4 regions of the Priestia sp. TGN 0903 genome follow, and region 3 is predicted to be linked to each of the others. Evidence: predicted binding sites of a transcription regulator. Region 3 holds the regulator's gene; each other region holds the start of a gene.
The links. Region 3 encodes Rex, which represses fermentation and respiration genes when NADH is low (regulators of the CRP and FNR family bind a similar motif). Its sites were predicted from a motif close to TTGTGAAATATTTCACAA; they were not measured.

Region 1: a site for Rex is predicted at 1,605-1,622, ahead of ACRPLY_RS21035 (anion permease). Genes of this name have one in related genera too.
Region 2: a site for Rex is predicted at 1,763-1,780, ahead of ahlS (AhlS family quorum-quenching N-acyl homoserine lactonase). Genes of this name have one in related genera too.
Region 4: a site for Rex is predicted at 2,863-2,880, ahead of nirB (nitrite reductase large subunit NirB). Genes of this name have one in related genera too.

The regions. Positions count from the first base shown of each region.
Region 1 covers NZ_JBOZGL010000006.1:322,232-326,450, reverse strand. The annotation lists gene ACRPLY_RS21045 (PepSY domain-containing protein) at 1-77, shown strand, start outside; gene ACRPLY_RS21040 (class I SAM-dependent rRNA methyltransferase) at 271-1,470, shown strand; gene ACRPLY_RS21035 (anion permease) at 1,749-3,182, shown strand; gene ACRPLY_RS21030 (alpha-amylase) at 3,212-4,219, opposite strand, start outside.
Region 2 covers NZ_JBOZGL010000003.1:599,812-604,030, reverse strand. The annotation lists gene ACRPLY_RS14130 (sugar diacid recognition domain-containing protein) at 1-336, opposite strand, end outside; gene ACRPLY_RS14125 (sigma-54 interaction domain-containing protein) at 333-1,721, opposite strand; gene ahlS (AhlS family quorum-quenching N-acyl homoserine lactonase) at 2,043-2,891, shown strand; gene ACRPLY_RS14115 (iron-containing alcohol dehydrogenase) at 2,946-4,130, shown strand; gene ACRPLY_RS14110 (DUF805 domain-containing protein) at 4,163-4,219, opposite strand, start outside.
Region 3 covers NZ_JBOZGL010000021.1:3,689-7,907, forward strand. The annotation lists gene ACRPLY_RS26345 (ABC-F family ATP-binding cassette domain-containing protein) at 1-1,520, opposite strand, end outside; gene ACRPLY_RS26350 (redox-sensing transcriptional repressor Rex) at 1,980-2,618, shown strand; gene tatA (twin-arginine translocase TatA/TatE family subunit) at 2,672-2,857, shown strand; gene tatC (twin-arginine translocase subunit TatC) at 2,873-3,628, shown strand; gene ACRPLY_RS26365 (YdiK family protein) at 3,654-3,881, opposite strand; gene ACRPLY_RS26370 (CPBP family intramembrane glutamic endopeptidase) at 3,878-4,219, opposite strand, start outside.
Region 4 covers NZ_JBOZGL010000004.1:252,741-256,959, forward strand. The annotation lists gene nirD (nitrite reductase small subunit NirD) at 1-205, opposite strand, end outside; gene nirB (nitrite reductase large subunit NirB) at 224-2,638, opposite strand; gene ACRPLY_RS15780 (SGNH/GDSL hydrolase family protein) at 3,341-4,087, opposite strand.

The DNA.
Region 1 (4,219 bases), on a different contig from region 3:
ACGTGGTGACTTTAGTGAGCGGAAGCAAGCAGCAGACGCTTAAGTTCGATGCATATACTGGACAAGAGTGCTCATAATTTTTTATCTTAAAACATAAAACATACATTTCATTTTTCATTCATATCAAGCAGAGGGTGCTTCAAGGCATCCTCTGCTTTTCTATTTTGTAACTGGAAACATTACCGGTTATCTATGTTAAGATAAATGTAGATTATTCTCGTAAAATGGATAAAACTAGAATGAACTAAATTAAATAGATAGGGTGTACACATGAGAAAAGAAGTACAAGTTATAGCCAAAGAAGCTTTTATTAAAAAAGTGAATAAAGGTTATCCACTCATTGAAAAAGATGCGCTTGTTGATGGTCATAAACTGCAAGAAGAAGGCGTTATTATTAACTTAGTCACTCCAAAAAATCAATTCTTAGCCAAAGGCTATTATGGAAAACAAAACAAAGGCTACGGATGGATTCTGACGAAGAAGAAAAGTGAACAAATTGACGCGGCGTTTTTTGTACGAAAAATTCAGCGAGCTATTGCCTCTCGTCACGATTTTTATGCGTCTGAAGATACAACTGCTTTTCGTGTATTTAATAGTGAAGGTGACGGAATTGGCGGCTTAATCATTGATTATTATGACGGATATTACGTCACGAGCTGGTATAGTGAAGGAATTTATCAATTTAAAGAATACGTTATTGAAGCTTTAAAATCTGCGCCTAACTTTAAAGGGCTGTACCAGAAAAAACGTTTCAACGTAAAAGGGCAGTATATTGAAGAAGATGATTTTGTAGTAGGGGATAAAGGTGAGTTCCCTTTAATTGTAAGAGAAAATGGTATTCGTTTTGCCGTTTATTTAAATGACGGAGCGATGGTTGGGGTCTTTTTAGATCAGCGAGACGTCCGTAAAACGATTCGAGATAAATATGCAAAAGGAAAGACCGTTCTAAACATGTTTTCGTATACAGGCGCATTTTCAGTGGCGGCCGCTCTTGGAGGAGCTGCGAAAACAACAAGTGTCGACTTGGCCAATCGCAGCTTGGCAAAAACAATTGAGCAATTTAGTGTAAATGGAATTGATCACGAAGCACAGGACATTATTGTGGAAGATGTTTTTAAGTATTTTAAATATGCGGTTAAGAAGAATATGACGTTCGATCTTGTGGTGCTAGATCCGCCGAGCTTTGCTAAATCGAAAAAGCATACGTTCAGCGCGGCAAAAGACTACAAAGATTTATTAAAAGAAGCCATTGCTCTTACAAAGCCAAATGGTGTCATTGTAGCTTCGACGAATGCAAGTAATTTTGATATGAAAAAATTTCATTCGTTTATTGAAAAAGCTTTTAACGAAAAAGGGGAACGTTACAAAATGATGGAGCAGTTCTCTCTTCCAGCTGATTTTAAAACAATAAAAGAATTTAAGTCAGGTGATTATCTCAAAGTCGTGTTTATTCAAAAAGTAAATCGTTAAATGCAAGGCTGCATGATGAACTCATGCAGCTTATTTATTTTGATGAAATAACGCTTACAAGCTATTTTGAAGGGAATAAAATGAAGGTGAAAGATAAAAATTGTCAATATGTATGATAAAATAATAAAGGAATTATGCTCAACACTTCACAAATTTACAATATCATCCTTATGAAACGTATTTTTACAATTATTTTATTTTAAAGGGGACAAGTATTGGGTACGAAGGGGAAAGAGCATACTACTATTATTATTTAAAAACATGAAAGGAGAAAGATTATGGCTGAAACAACTAAAAAGCCTGCCGGCGAAGTGAAGTTTATTCCTTTATTAATTTGTCTGGCAATCGGACTTGTTTTATGGTTTATTACACCTCCGTCCGGACTTGATGTGAAGGCTTGGCACTTATTCGCTATTTTTGTGGCTACTATCGTAGGTCTTATCATTAAACCATTGCCATTAGGCAGTGTAGCTATTTTATCTTTAACCATTATTGTATTAACTAATACATTAACACTTGAACAATCGCTCAGCGGTTTTCAAAATACGACGATTTGGTTGATCGTTATTGCATTCTTTATTTCTAGAGGTTTTATTAAGACTGGTCTAGGAACAAGGGTTGCCTATATCTTTGTTCGTTTGTTCGGTAAAAAGACGTTGGGACTATCGTATTCTCTTATCGTAAGTGATTTACTTTTATCACCTGCAATGCCGTCTAATACAGCACGAGCTGGAGGAATTATTCTTCCAATCATTCGTTCTTTATCTGAAACATACGGATCGAGAACTGGAGACGGTACGGAGCGCAGAGTCGGTGCTTTCTTAACAAAAGTATCGTTTCAAGGAGATATGATTACATCGGCTATGTTCGTAACGGCAATGGCGGCCAATCCTCTTGCTGTTAAAATGACGGAACAAATTACAGGAAAGACTATTTCATGGGTTGGATGGGCAGCGGCTGCAATCGTACCTGGAATTATTAGTTTAATTGTGATTCCGCTCGTTATTTATAAGCTGTATCCGCCAGAATTAAAAGAAACGCCGGAAGCATCTGAAATTGCAGCAAAAAAACTAAATGAAATGGGCCCGCTAAAGAAAGAAGAATGGTACATGATTGGGGTATTTTTACTTCTTCTTGTGCTGTGGATTTTTGGCGCTAATTTAAATATTAATGCAACAACAACTGCTTTTATTGGTCTATGTGCGCTGCTTTTAACGCAAGTGTTAAGCTGGTCGGACATCAAAAAAGAACAGGGAGCATGGGATACATTAGTCTGGTTTGCTGTTTTGGTTATGATGGCAACTTTCTTAAATGATCTAGGCATGATTCCTTGGTTCAGTGATCTGATGAAAGGCACTGTTAGTCATATGTCTTGGATGACGGCGTTGATTGTACTAGCTATTGCGTATTTTTATTCTCACTACTTTTTTGCGAGTAACACGGCTCACGTCAGCGCTATGTACGCAGCATTTCTATCTGTCATCGTGGCCGCTGGTGCGCCTCCGTTACTGTCAGCATTAATTTTAGCGTTCTTTAGCAATTTATTTGGCTGTTTAACTCACTACGGCAGTGGACCGGCACCGGTGTTCTTCGGTAGTGGATATGTAACGCAGCAAAAATGGTGGTCGCTCGGCTTTTTAATTTCAATTATTCATATTATCATTTGGATTGGAATTGGCGGCTTGTGGTGGAAACTGCTAGGTCTATGGTAAAAAAAACAGTGGCGCAGGCCACTGTTTTTTTATGCTTCAGCCCAAACGGATACAGAGCCGCCATTTACAGGGAAGTGTCCGTAGCCGTCTTCTTCAATCACAACTTGGTCTTCTCGGTTCTTTGTGAAGTCGATCCACGTTTGTCCGCTTCGGTGTTCGCCGACGAACATTCTCTTTTCGCCGTCTTCGCCGTTTGACATCACCACAGCGCATCCAGACTTCTCAAATTCCTCTACACCATGCCTTACCCATCCAATGGTATTCGGGTGATCAAAATAATCGTCTTGCTGTCCGTATGCTTTGTCATAGCGTACGTGCAAGAGAGCAGAAATATCTTTTTCTTTTCCCTCAATTGGATGCTCTCCGCCTATCCCAAAATAGTCTCCGTAAAATACACAAGGATAGCCGTCTTCACGAAGTAAAATTAGAGCGTAAGCACTTTGTTTGAACCAATCTTCTACCCAAGATTCTAAAGATTCATTTGGCTGAGAGTCATGGTTATCTACAAATGTGACAACATTCAACGGATGAGTCTTAACCAATGTATCATCAAAAATTGTGGTTAAATCAAAATCTCTTCCTTGCTGAGAGGCTTCATGCAGTTTGTAATGCAGCGATACGTCAAACAAATCAATTTGATAATCAATAACGTCTAAAAATTCCTGACAGGCTGTTAATTCTGGATTCCAAAACTCTCCCACAAAATAAAATGGCTTTTCTTGAGAAGAGGACAATTCGTGAGCAAACTCTTTAATAAAATCATGGTTAATATGTTTAATGGCGTCTAATCGGTAACCGTCGCACTGCAGGGTGTCTGCTAACCATTTTCCCCATTTGATCATTTCTTCTCGAACTTCAGGGTGGTCGTAATCAATATTCGCAAACATTAAATAATCGTAGTTGCCAAACTCTTGATCAACATTTTCGTTCCAGCTTTTGTTTTCCCCGGCAATACGAAACACACCTTCTTTTCCGTTTTTATCATCGTAATCAGTGCCATTAAAATGATTAAAGTTCCATTTGAAAGAAGAATATTG
Region 2 (4,219 bases), on a different contig from region 3:
CATTTCAGCAGCCATACGCACAAGCTCTCCGTAATTACTAATCTGTTCTGGCAGTCCTGTTAATCCCACGACTCCAACAATTTCTCCGTTAAAGAAAATAGGCAAATTCACGCCCGGTTTGGCTCCGCGCAGCGTGTCAGCCTGCTTCTGAGTAATTTCGTAGGAACTGCCGTTTTTTAATACCATCAACGCTCCTTCGTGGATTTGATCCATTCGATTTTTGTCACCAGACCCAATAATCACTCCTTTTTCGTTCATTACGTTAATGTTGCAATCAATAATCTCCATTGTTCTATACACAATTTTCTGAGCTAATTCTTTTGTTACGTATCTCAAGCCTGCTCCTCTCTTTCTTTACATTCCCATCTTTTTAGTTTCTTTATTAAAGTAGAATGATCGATACCTAATTCTTTCGCTGCCTGCCGGAGTGATGGACAATGTTGAATAGTCTCTTTAACGAGTCGCTGTTCAAACTGCTCCACTTTCTTTTTTAGAGGTAAATAATCACATTTTTCATCTTCATGATAAGTATGAAAAGGTAAATGATGGGCTTCGATTGTTTCTCCAGGAATAGACACAATCATATTCTCCACCATATTTCGAAGCTCTCTTACATTTCCTGGCCATTGGTAAGCTTCTAATACTTGCTTCGCTTTATTTGATATGCGCTTTTGGACGTAATACAAGCTGCAAAAGTAGGAAACATAATGATCAACCAGTAAACTGATATCCTCTTTACGTTGAGATAGAGGCGGAAGGCTGATTTCGACTACCTTTAAACGGTAGTATAAATCTTCACGAAACCTCCCCTTTTTAATAAGCTCTCCTAGATGTTGATTTGTTGCCGAAATGATTCGTATATCGATACTTTTTGTTTTAGTTCCTCCAATTTTCTGTACCTGCTTTTCCTGTAACACTCGAAGCAGTTTCACTTGCAAGGAAATCGGCATTTCACCAATTTCATCAAGCATCAAGGTTCCGCCATCAGCGAGTTCTAACAGTCCTATTTTCCCTTCTGTTCGAGCGCCAGTAAAAGCTCCCTTTTCATAGCCGAACAACTCCGATTCTAGCAACGGCTCAGGAATGGCTCCGCAGTTCACTTTAATAAATGGCTGATTGTTTCTATCGCTTGAATCGTGAATAAGGTTAGCGACTACTTCTTTTCCGGATCCTGAGGGACCTGATAGAAGAATACTTGTAGGAAACGGAGCTACTCGTTTGGCTTGCTGATAAACCAAGTTCATCCTATTGCTTTGAAACACTAGGGGCTGTTCCGAGCCATTCACTTTCACAGCGTATTTATTTGCATTCATATGCGAAAACTCTTTTACCTTTAACAGCTCTTTTTTAACTGCGTTTAACTGTGTAATATCCTGTACAGTGGTCACAACGAGCTCTATTTCACCTTGTTTGTTAAACACTGGATTTCCTGTTACCATAACGTCTCTTTCGCTTGAAATGGTTTGCATAATAGAGCGCTGCTGTTTTTCTACTAACACAAGTAGGGAAACAGATTGATCAATATATCCTTCATCGATAACGGTTTGCATATGCTTTCCTAATACGTCTCGTTTATTTGTTCCCGTGATTTTTTCATAAGCTTCATTTACATATATCGTTATTCCCTTTTTATTTACTACATATATTCCGTCCGTAGAGAATTCAATGATGGCCTGTAACGTTTCGTTCGTCAAATCTTTTTTCCCTTTAAAAGAAGTCATTGTTTCGCATTCCTTTCTTATGGTGAATTCCCGCCAACATATGTTGAAACTTTTCACCACTAACCATTCAATGCACAATAGCCTTTTTCCTTCTAAAAGCGGTGAATTTTTTCAGCACTTGGTTATAAGAACCGAGGAAAACGGCGCTAATATTTACTTTTCAAATACTGGCATAAAAATTGCAGTTTAGTATGTTGAAAGAATAGGAAAGAGTCTATCCATTTTAAAAAGGATTATTCTCTCCAGCATATAGGGTAAATGTAGTATAAAGCTATTTTGAAAGCGCAAACAAAAATCCAACTACGTTTAGGAGGCTATTATATGTGTAATATTATCAAACCTAACCCAAAGCTTTATGTGATGGACAACGGCTCGATGCAAATGGATAAAAACTGGATGCTTGCAATGCATAACCCAGCAACTGTTAAGAACCCTCAGGCACCTACGGAATTTGTAGAGTTTCCAATTTATACTGTATTAATTGATCATCCTGAAGGGAAAATTCTGTTTGATACAGCCTGCAACCCTGAATCAATGGGACCACAAGGGCGTTGGACTGAAACAACTCAACAAATGTTTCCTTACTCCGCTACAGAAGAATGTTATTTACCAAATCGATTAGAACAATTAGGGGTTGACCCTAAAGAAATTAAATTTGTTGTTGCCTCCCACCTTCATCTTGATCATGCCGGCTGCTTAGAATTGTTCACTAACGCCACTGTTATCGTTCATGAAGATGAGTTAAACGGCACTCTTCAGTCTTATGCACGCAATCAAAAAGAAGGTGCTTACATTTGGGCTGACATTGACGCCTGGATAAAAAATGACCTTCGTTGGAAAACGATTAAACGAAACGAAGATACCATCAAACTGGCGGAAGGAATTAATGTCTTGAATTTTGGAAGCGGACATGCTTGGGGTATGCTTGGTCTTCATGTTCATTTGCCTGAAACAGGTGGCATTATCTTAGCATCCGATACAATCTATACAGCTGAGAGCTATGGTCCTCCTGTTAAACCACCCGGTATTATCTATGACTCTCTTGGATATGCAAACACGGTTGAACGTATACGCCGTCTAGCCTACGAAACTAATTCGCAAGTTTGGTTTGGTCACGATGCAAATCAATTTCAGCAGTTCCGCAAATCTACTGAAGGTTATTACGAATGAAATCAAGCAGCTGCTTAATATAAAAAAATTTTCTATAAATCGGAGGGCAAACAAATGACCATTTCAAAACTAGTTTTCACCCCTCACAGCTACACAGGATGGGGATCACTTCAGCAACTGCTTCCGGAAGTAAAAAAATATGACCCTGCTCATATTTTAATCGTCACAGATCCAGTGTTAAAAGACATTGGACTTGTAGATAAAGTGAGTGCTCCTCTTATCCAAAATGGATACGAAGTAGATGTATATGCAGATACGGCACCAGAGCCGCCCTTAGCGCTTGGTGAAAAACTCGTATCTTACGCAAAAAGCCGAAAATTTGATTTAGTCATTGGAGTTGGCGGCGGTAGCGCATTAGATTTAGCAAAACTTACGGCCGTTTTAGCCGTTCACGACGGAGCTGTAGAAGAATACTTGAACTTAACTGGCACAAAACAAATTACGGAAAAAGGGCTTCCGAAAATTTTAATTCCCACCACTTCTGGCACAGGTTCAGAAGTAACGAATATCTCTGTGCTGTCTCTTGAAAGCAGCAAAGACGTCGTGACCCACGACCATTTGCTTGCGGACGCCGCCATTGTAGATCCCGAGCTTACGCTGAGCGTTCCTTCTAAAGTAACGGCGGCTACAGGGATTGATGCATTAACTCATGCCGTTGAGGCTTATGTATCGGTAAATGCAAATCCAGTAACGGACGCCTTAGCCCTAAAGGCTATACGCATGATCAGCTCTTCTTTAAGAACAGCTGTAGAAAATGGCGAAGATAAAGAAGCGCGAACTCAGATGAGCTACGGAAGCTATTTAGCAGGTCTCGCTTTTTTTAACGCTGGTGTTGCTGGTGTTCATGCACTTGCATATCCATTAGGTGGACAGTTTCATATTTCTCACGGTGAATCAAACGCCGTACTGCTTCCATACGTTATGGGCTATATCCGCAGCAGCTGCGTGACAAAGATGCGGGATATTTTTGAAGCACTAGGCGGAAACGCTACTTCTTTATCAGAAGAGAAAGCTTCTTATCAGTGTGTAAAACAACTGCAGTCACTTGTTAAAGACGTCGGCATTCCTCAAACCCTTCGCGGATTTGATATTCCAGAAAGTGCCCTTCAAAGGCTGACAGAAGATGGCGTCCAGCAAAAACGAATTCTTGCTCGCAGTCCTTTACCTCTTCATGAAAAAGACATACGAGCCATTTACCAATCGGCTTATGATGGAGCTATAGTGGAATCTGTGCACTAAAAAACTCCCCCTTATATAAGGGGGAGTTCTATTTATGCTGCTTTGGCCGTTGTACCAAAACGATTTTCTTTTGGATCGCTAGGCTGGCA
Region 3 (4,219 bases):
AAATAACGGTCATGTGAAACAAATAATAGAGTCCCTGGGTAATCAATTAACGCATTCTCGAGTACTTGTTTGCTATCTAAATCAAGATGGTTAGTAGGTTCATCCAAAATTAAGAAGTTAGCTTTTTGAAGCATAAGCTTCGCAAGAGCCAAACGTGCTTTTTCACCACCGCTGAGCGTGGAAACGATTTTCAGTACATCATCACCTGAAAACAGAAAATTTCCAAGCGCTGTACGGATTTCTTTTTCAGGTTTGGCTGGGTAGTCATCCCAAAGTTCATTTAAAACGGTTTTATTAGACGTTAAATTGGCTTGCTCTTGGTCGTAATAACCAACCATTACATTTGAGCCAAAGGAAATGGTCCCAGTCTTGAAGCTGAGTTTATCCACAATGCCTTTTAATAAAGTTGATTTCCCCACGCCATTAGGACCAACCAACGCAAGGCTTTCCCCTTTTTTAATGCGAAGGTTTGCCTCTTGGACGACATAGTTGTGTTCATCATATCCGATAGACACATCTTCCAGATTTAAGACTTCATTTCCGCTTTGACGTTCAATTTCAAACGAAAAACTAGCTGATTTTTCGCCTTCGTTAGGTCGATTTATTAACTCCATTCGATCGAGCTGTTTACGTCTGCTTTGCGCACGTTTTGTAGTCGATGCGCGGGCGATGTTTCGCTGAATAAAATCATTCAGCTTTGCGACTTCATCTTGCTGCTTTTCGTACTGACGCAACTCTTTTTCATATCGCTCTGCTTTTTGTACAAGGTATTTAGAGTAGTTGCCCGTGTACTTCACCGTTGTTTTTTGTACGACTTCATACACTTGATTTACGACTTTATCAAGGAAGTAACGATCATGTGAAACGATTAAAATAGCTCCTTCATACCCTTGCAGAAACTGTTCCAGCCATGCTAAAGTTTCAATATCTAAGTGGTTGGTAGGCTCATCCAGAATAAGCAAATCAGGCTTTGTTAAAAGCAGTTTTGCAAGAGCCAGGCGCGTTTTTTGTCCACCGCTTAAGGAGGAAATAGGGGTGCTGTAGTCAAAGTTTGAAAAACGGAAACCGTGAAGAATAGATCGTGTATCCGCTTCATATTGATAGCCGCCTAAATCTTTAAACGTTACTTGAAGCTGATCATACTCTTTGGTTAGTTTTTCGTATTGAACTGAATCATTAAAAATGTCTGGATCACCCATCTTCGTTTCAAGCGTACGTAATTCTTTTTCCATCTTCTTTAATGGAGCAAAGACAGTCATCATTTCTTCCCATATGGAGAGTGTTGACTCAAGAACTGTATCTTGTCCCATATAATCAATGGAAACACCCTTAGGTTTAATAATTTCTCCGCTGTCATAGGAAAGCTGCTCAGCAATAATTTTTAATAAAGTTGATTTACCAGCACCGTTTCGTCCCACTAGGGCAATGCGGTCTTTTGATTGTACTTCTAACTTTATATTCGATAAAATGGGTTCTGCCCCATAGTATTTTGTAATACCGTTCAATTGTAGAATAATCATTTTTTCACCTCTAGTAGTATATCCATAGTGTATTTTAACATATTTTTAACTACAAGTTCTTCCTACAAGCGTTTGTAATTTGTAGAGGGACAAGGACAAATGATGAAGCGAATGTTTTGATTCATGAAATAAAATGATTTTACCTGCACATTTTATACAGGATACTATGTTAAAATAAGAGATAAGTGCATCTCTGAACTTATCTATGATGGATGTAAAAAAATCCGTCATGACTAACAAACCGATCCTTTGAAGGGCTAATTGCTTCGTTCTACATACCGACTTTAAGGAGTGCTGAATAGACAAAAGCCGTCGAGGTGTGAAGCGGAGTATATATAAAACAAGAGAAAAGAGAGAGAATTGGAAGCGCTACCTCAAAGCGGTTGATGCTTTGTGAAAGGTAATGCAATATGACTTGAAAATGTTAGTAATGACATACATGAACTGAGGGGGTACAACGTGAACACTGAACAATTAAAAATACCACAAGCAACGGCTAAACGATTGCCGCTTTATTATCGTTTTTTGAAAAATTTGCATGCTTCTGGTAAACAGCGTGTGTCGTCAGCGGAGTTAAGTGAGGCAGTGAAAGTGGATTCTGCTACTATTCGTCGGGACTTTTCTTACTTTGGTGCATTAGGAAAAAAGGGATACGGCTACAATGTGAATTATTTACTTACATTTTTCCGTAAAACGTTAGACCAAGATGAAGTAACGAAAGTAGCACTGATTGGCGTAGGGAATCTAGGAACGGCCTTTTTAAATTATAATTTTATTAAAAATAATAACACCAAAATTGAGTGCGCTTTTGATGTGATAGAAGATAAAGTCGGTACGAAAGTAGGCGACGTGCCGGTCTATCATCTTGACCAATTGGAAGATTATATGAGTGATGACATCTCAGTAGCGATTCTAACCGTTCCTGCCACTGTTGCTCAGCAAATTACTGATCGTTTAGTGAGTTGCGGAATTAAAGGAATTTTAAACTTTACTCCTGCACGCTTAAACGTACCGGATGAGATTCGACTCCATCATATTGATCTTGCTGTAGAATTACAGTCGCTCGTCTACTTTTTGAAAAATTATCCTGTTGAATAAGGCGGACTGTGTTACGATTTCCTTAAGTCTAAATTAATAAGGAGAGTGGGAATATGGGGATTGGAGCAGGCAGTTGGATTATTATTGCGATTGTAGCACTGCTTATTTTTGGACCGAAACGGTTACCGGAGCTAGGAAGATCAGTGGGCCAAACGCTTAGAGAGTTTAAGCATGCCGCTAGCGGTGCATCAGAAGATCGTGAAAAAGATAAACAGCGTCAAGTAGATGACAAAGAGTAAAAGGGTGATCATAGTATGACCGAACAAGAAATGTCAATATATGATCATATAGGAGAGCTGCGAAAACGCATTTTAATTGTTTTATTTTTCTTTGTGATTGCCACAATTGGCGGCTTTTTTATAGCGGATAAGGTTATTGTCTATTTACAGCATGCTGATGAGGCAAAGAATTTAACGATGAATGCATTTCGGTTAACAGATCCAGTTAAGATTTATATGCAATTTGCTGTTATTATCGGCTGTGTACTTGCAGCTCCTGTTGCACTGTATCAACTTTGGGCATTTATTAGTCCTGGTTTATATGAAAAAGAGCGTAAGGTAACGCTTGGATATATTCCTGTTTCCATTTTTCTCTTTATCGGCGGTGTCTCTTTTTCTTATTTTGTGTTGTTTCCATTTGTCGTTGATTTTATGACGCGCGTTTCTGATGAGCTGAATGTAAACCAAGTGATTGGCATTAATGAATACTTTTCTTTTTTAATGCAGCTCACACTGCCTTTTGGCTTGTTGTTTCAGCTTCCTGTCGTCGTTATGTTTTTGACGCGTTTAGGAATTATAACGCCTATGTTTTTATCTCAAATTCGAAAATATGCCTATTTCGTACTGCTAGTTATTGCCGCACTTATTACACCACCGGAATTGCTCTCGCACATGATGGTGACAGTGCCGCTCTTAATTTTGTATGAAATCAGCATCATTATTTCCCGCATTTCGTATCGCAAAGTGTTAAAGGCAAGGGCAGAGCAAGAAAGAGAAGATGTTAGTATGTAAAAAAACCACTGAAACAGTGGTTTTTTTATTTGGATGAATCATCTTGATTTTTATATTGCTGCTGCAATTTTTTAATTTTGTAGTGCAAGATAAAGATGCGAACCGCAAACCTGAAATCGAATGCGGCTACGAGTGCAAATAAGATTGTGGGGAAATTCCAGACGGTTTCCTGGGCATTTTGAATTGCCAAGTAGGTGAATAAAATCCCCATAATAATATAAATAAACCCTCGTGTTAAAGGGATATTCTTCATAAAAACATGCCTCCAAAAATGAACTGCATTTGTTCTGCTTGTTTTTGCATTTCTATAATTTTATCTGCAAAAATAGTTTGAGATAAAATAACGATTGTATTCATCAAAACATGAGCAATAATAGGTACAACAATTAGTCTCGTCCTTGCATAAAGGAATGCAAATACAAATCCCATAGCTGTATACACAAGTAAATGTTTAAAATCCCAGTGTACCGCAGCGAAAATAAGGGAACTAATAAATGCAGAGATAAAGAAATTGTATCGTTTGTGAAGAGAACCAAAAATAATCTTTCGGAAAATAATCTCTTCTAGTATTGGTCCAATAACAGACGTAAC
Region 4 (4,219 bases), on a different contig from region 3:
GACAGAACACCGAGTCGCCGCTCACGATTCCTTCACTTAGCACCCCGCCTTTATGCGGACAGCGATTTTCAATTGCCCGGATTTTTCCGCTTGATAGCTTAAACACCGCAATTTCTTTTCCGTTTACTTTCACTGTTTTACCCAGGCTTACCGGAAAATCATGAATCGATCCTACGCATACTTTTGTAATGTTTTTATTCACCATTTTTATTTCCCTCCAGCATTATGATGTGACAACTGTTTCGAACAGCTCTTTTTTCGTCTTTTTGCTTTCGACGATTTCTTTCCAAGGATCACGGTACGTAGATAACGCTTCGTCCATACGCATATTCAGCTCTCTTCTCGTCTCAGCGTCATCAAGCACTGACTGAATGTGCGAAAGTCCCATGCGCTCAATCCATGCAGACGTACGCTCTAAGTAATTAGCCGTTTCTCGGTAATACTGCAAATAAGCTCCTGTAATATCCATCAATTCTTCGTCTGTTTTTACTTTATACAACAAATCTCCGCCGCGAAGATGCGTACCTCCATTTCCGCCCACGTAAATTTCCCAGCCGCCGTCTATTCCGATAAAGCCGATATCTTTAATGCCTGACTCAGCACAGCTTCTTGGACAAGCAGATACAGCCATTTTCACTTTATGAGGCGTCCATAGTCCTTCAAATTTTTTCTCAAGCGCAATTCCAACGCCCATTGAATCCTGCGTGCCAAAACGGCAAAACTGTTCGCCGACGCATGTTTTCACCGTGCGCAGCGACTTGCCGTACGCGTAGCCAGAAGGCATATCTAACTCTTCCCATACGCTAGGCAAATCTTCTTTTTTAACACCAAACAAATCAAGACGCTGACCACCCGTCACTTTTACGAGCGGAATTTCATATTTATCAACAACATCTGCAATTTTTCGTAAATCTTCTGCGTTTGTGACGCCTCCGTACATGCGAGGAACAACAGAATACGTGCCGTCTTTTTGAATATTCGCGTGCATGCGTTCATTCACAAATCGTGATTCGCGTTCATCAACGTATCCGGTTGGATTCACCATACCTAAATAATAGTTCAGCGCCGGACGGCATTTCGAACAGCCTTCTTCATTATTCCATCCAAGTACATTCATCACTTCACGCGTATGCGAAAGTCCCTTTGCTTTAATTTCTTCGACAACTTCATCTCTTGAAAGAGTCGTACAGCCGCAAATCGCTTCTTTTTGAGCCGTCGCGTCAAAGTCAGCGCCAAGAGTATGCTGAAGCACTTCCGCTACAAGCGGTTTACATCCTCCGCAGGAGCGAGAGGCACTTGTACAAGCTTTGATTTCACCAACCGATGAGCATCCTTGTTTTTGGATAGCTTCCACAATCGTACCTTTTGTTACGCCGTTACAGCCGCAAATAATATCATCGGCACTCATGCTTGCTACTAAGCTTTCACCCGCGTTACCGCCAGATGGCTGTAAAATCGTCACTTTTGCGACATCGGATACATCTTCTTGCTTTTGAATCATTGAAAACAGTCGATTTCCGTCGCTGCTGTCTCCAAAAAGAACGGCTCCTACGATCTGATTGCCTCGCAGAACAAGTTTTTTATAAATGCCGTCTTGTTCATCGAACATTTTGATTGCTTTTTTCTCTTCATCTTCTGTGAAGTCTCCTGCTGAGAACACTTCAACACCTGATACTTTGAGCTGCGTGGATAAAAGCGATCCTTCATAAGACACTTTTTCTGCCCCGCAAATCGCTTTTGCCAATACTTTTCCTTGTTCATACAAAGGTGCCACCAGTCCGTATACCAGTCCTCTATGCTCTGCACATTCTCCAACCGCGTAGATGTTTGGAATATCCGTTTGCATATAGTCATTCACAACAATTCCTCGGTTTACGTTAAGTCCCGCTTCTTTTGCAAGCTGAACATTTGGTTTAATTCCAACGGCCATCACGACTAAATCAGCTTCTAAAAACGTCCCGTCTTTAAAAGATAATCCTTCAACTCGCTCATCGCCGACGATTTCTGCCGTTTGTTTTTCAAGCAAAAACTTCATACCTTGTTTTTCTAATTCGTTTTGAAGCAATTTGCCCGCTGTTGGATCGAGCTGACGTTCCATTAAATACGGAGCTAAATGAATTACAGATACGTCCATCCCCAGATTTAACAGTCCCCGCGCTGCTTCTAATCCAAGCAGTCCGCCTCCAATAACCGCTGCTTTTTTATACTGCTGAGAAGCCTGCAGCATTTCATCCGTATCTTTTATATCTCGAAAAGCCGTAACTCCTTTTTTATCGGATCCTGGAATCGGAAGAATAAAAGGAAGAGAGCCCGTTGCTAAAATTAACTCATCATACGATTCTACTCTGCCGCTATTTGTCGCTACTTCTTTTTTTACTGAATCGATACTCGTAACCGTTTCGTTCGTATATAATGTAATATTGTTTTCTTGATACCAGTTCCAATCGTTTAGCGTAATATCTTCAACATTCGTATCTCCTTGCAGCACTTTTGACAGTAAAATACGATTATAGTTCGGATGCGGCTCGCTTCCGAAAATCGTAATTTCAAACGCTTCGTTTGAAACCTTCAATACTTCTTCAATCGCTCGAACTCCAGCCATTCCATTTCCAATCAATACGAGTTTCTTTTTTTGCATCTTCCATTCCTCCCCTGGCGTCTATACCTGCTTGTTTCAAAGATATATTTTCTATGCATCTTTAAAGATATATTTAAGATATATGAATTTTCTGAATCGTTCAACTTATGTGTTAGGTTATCTAACATAGTTATGGTATGTATGCGATCCCATTGCTTTAACAGCAAGCAAAAAAATAAGTGGTCTAATTACGTTTTAATTTGGATCAGCCTTTTCATTTTATTTTGTGATATTTTTCACAACATTAATTTAGCAAGAATAAATAACCTGAGCTATGATAAAAATCACTTCTACAAAAAATAATCAATAGTTTCAGTATCTTGTGATCTACCTTTTATCAGCAGATAAATCGACTATTGCGGCTACTGCAGATCAAGCACTTCTAACTATTTATGTACCAAGAATAATTATTCCAAAAAATTCTTTATAAAGAATTTTTTAGATAAACTGTTCTTTATAGTATTTACTATCCCCCTTAAGTTCTTTATAATGAATTAATATAAACTCTATAAAGAACAGAATGGAGGATTGTAATGCCACTCGTAAACATCAAAAAGGTTTGGACTCCTTTAGAGATTTTTGGTTTTAAACTTTATAAGTGTAGAGATACCAAAAATTACTACTATAAAACGAAGAAAAGTCACAATCTAGCAAAATTATGAAAAAAACAAGCCCTCTTTCAAAAGAAAGAAGGCTTGTTTTTTATTTTCCCGTAAACCAATTCACAACGTACTCTCCCCACACTTCATTCCCTTTTTTCGTTAAATTGCCGCTGTCTTTATTTATATACTCTCCTAAATGAAACGGCCAAATGAGCGAGTGATTCATATAATACACCCAGTTTGATTCAGAAACTCCCCTGATCGCTTCTACCCCTTCTTCATAGGACTCCGTTTGTGAAATATATGGCTGTGACGGCTGAATCATAAGGGTTTTTTTCAAGTCTTTGAGCTGATGAATCAGCTTGTCTGTATTTTCAAGCGTCTCATCTAGCGTAAGGTGCTGATAATCATTTTTAAGAGGTGCTTCAAACAGAATAATGTTTGGCTGAAGTTGATCAATTTGATCGGCAATATGCGAGGATAAAAGCTCATCCGTTGTCCCGTTACCATATGAAAGGGTTTTAACCGTAAATACATCGCTTCCATATGTAGCTGCTAGCTCTTTTTTTAACTGCTGTGGCCACCCTGCTTCCTTTGCGGATGTGGCAATTACAAGAGTCAGAGGTTTTTTATTTGCGATAGATGACTGGATTTGCTTTGTGATAAAGTCTGGAAGATTTTTTGTATAAGCAGATACATCGGAAAACTGTTTTTCTTTATGTACAACAGCGGACTTCACTTCACTTGCCTGTGCTTCCGTTTGCTCTTGCCAGTGCTGCGTCCCCGCATACATCACCGCCCCGCACAAAACAGCCGCCGCCACATTTACCCCAACCATCGCCTTCATTCAATCTCCCCTTTACCCACTTTTTAAAAACCAACTATATTCTGCCCACCCAACTTACATTCAATAGAAAACACAAAAGGACAACCACAAAAATACTTCACTGAATTTGCCCAAAAAGGTTCACATATGCGG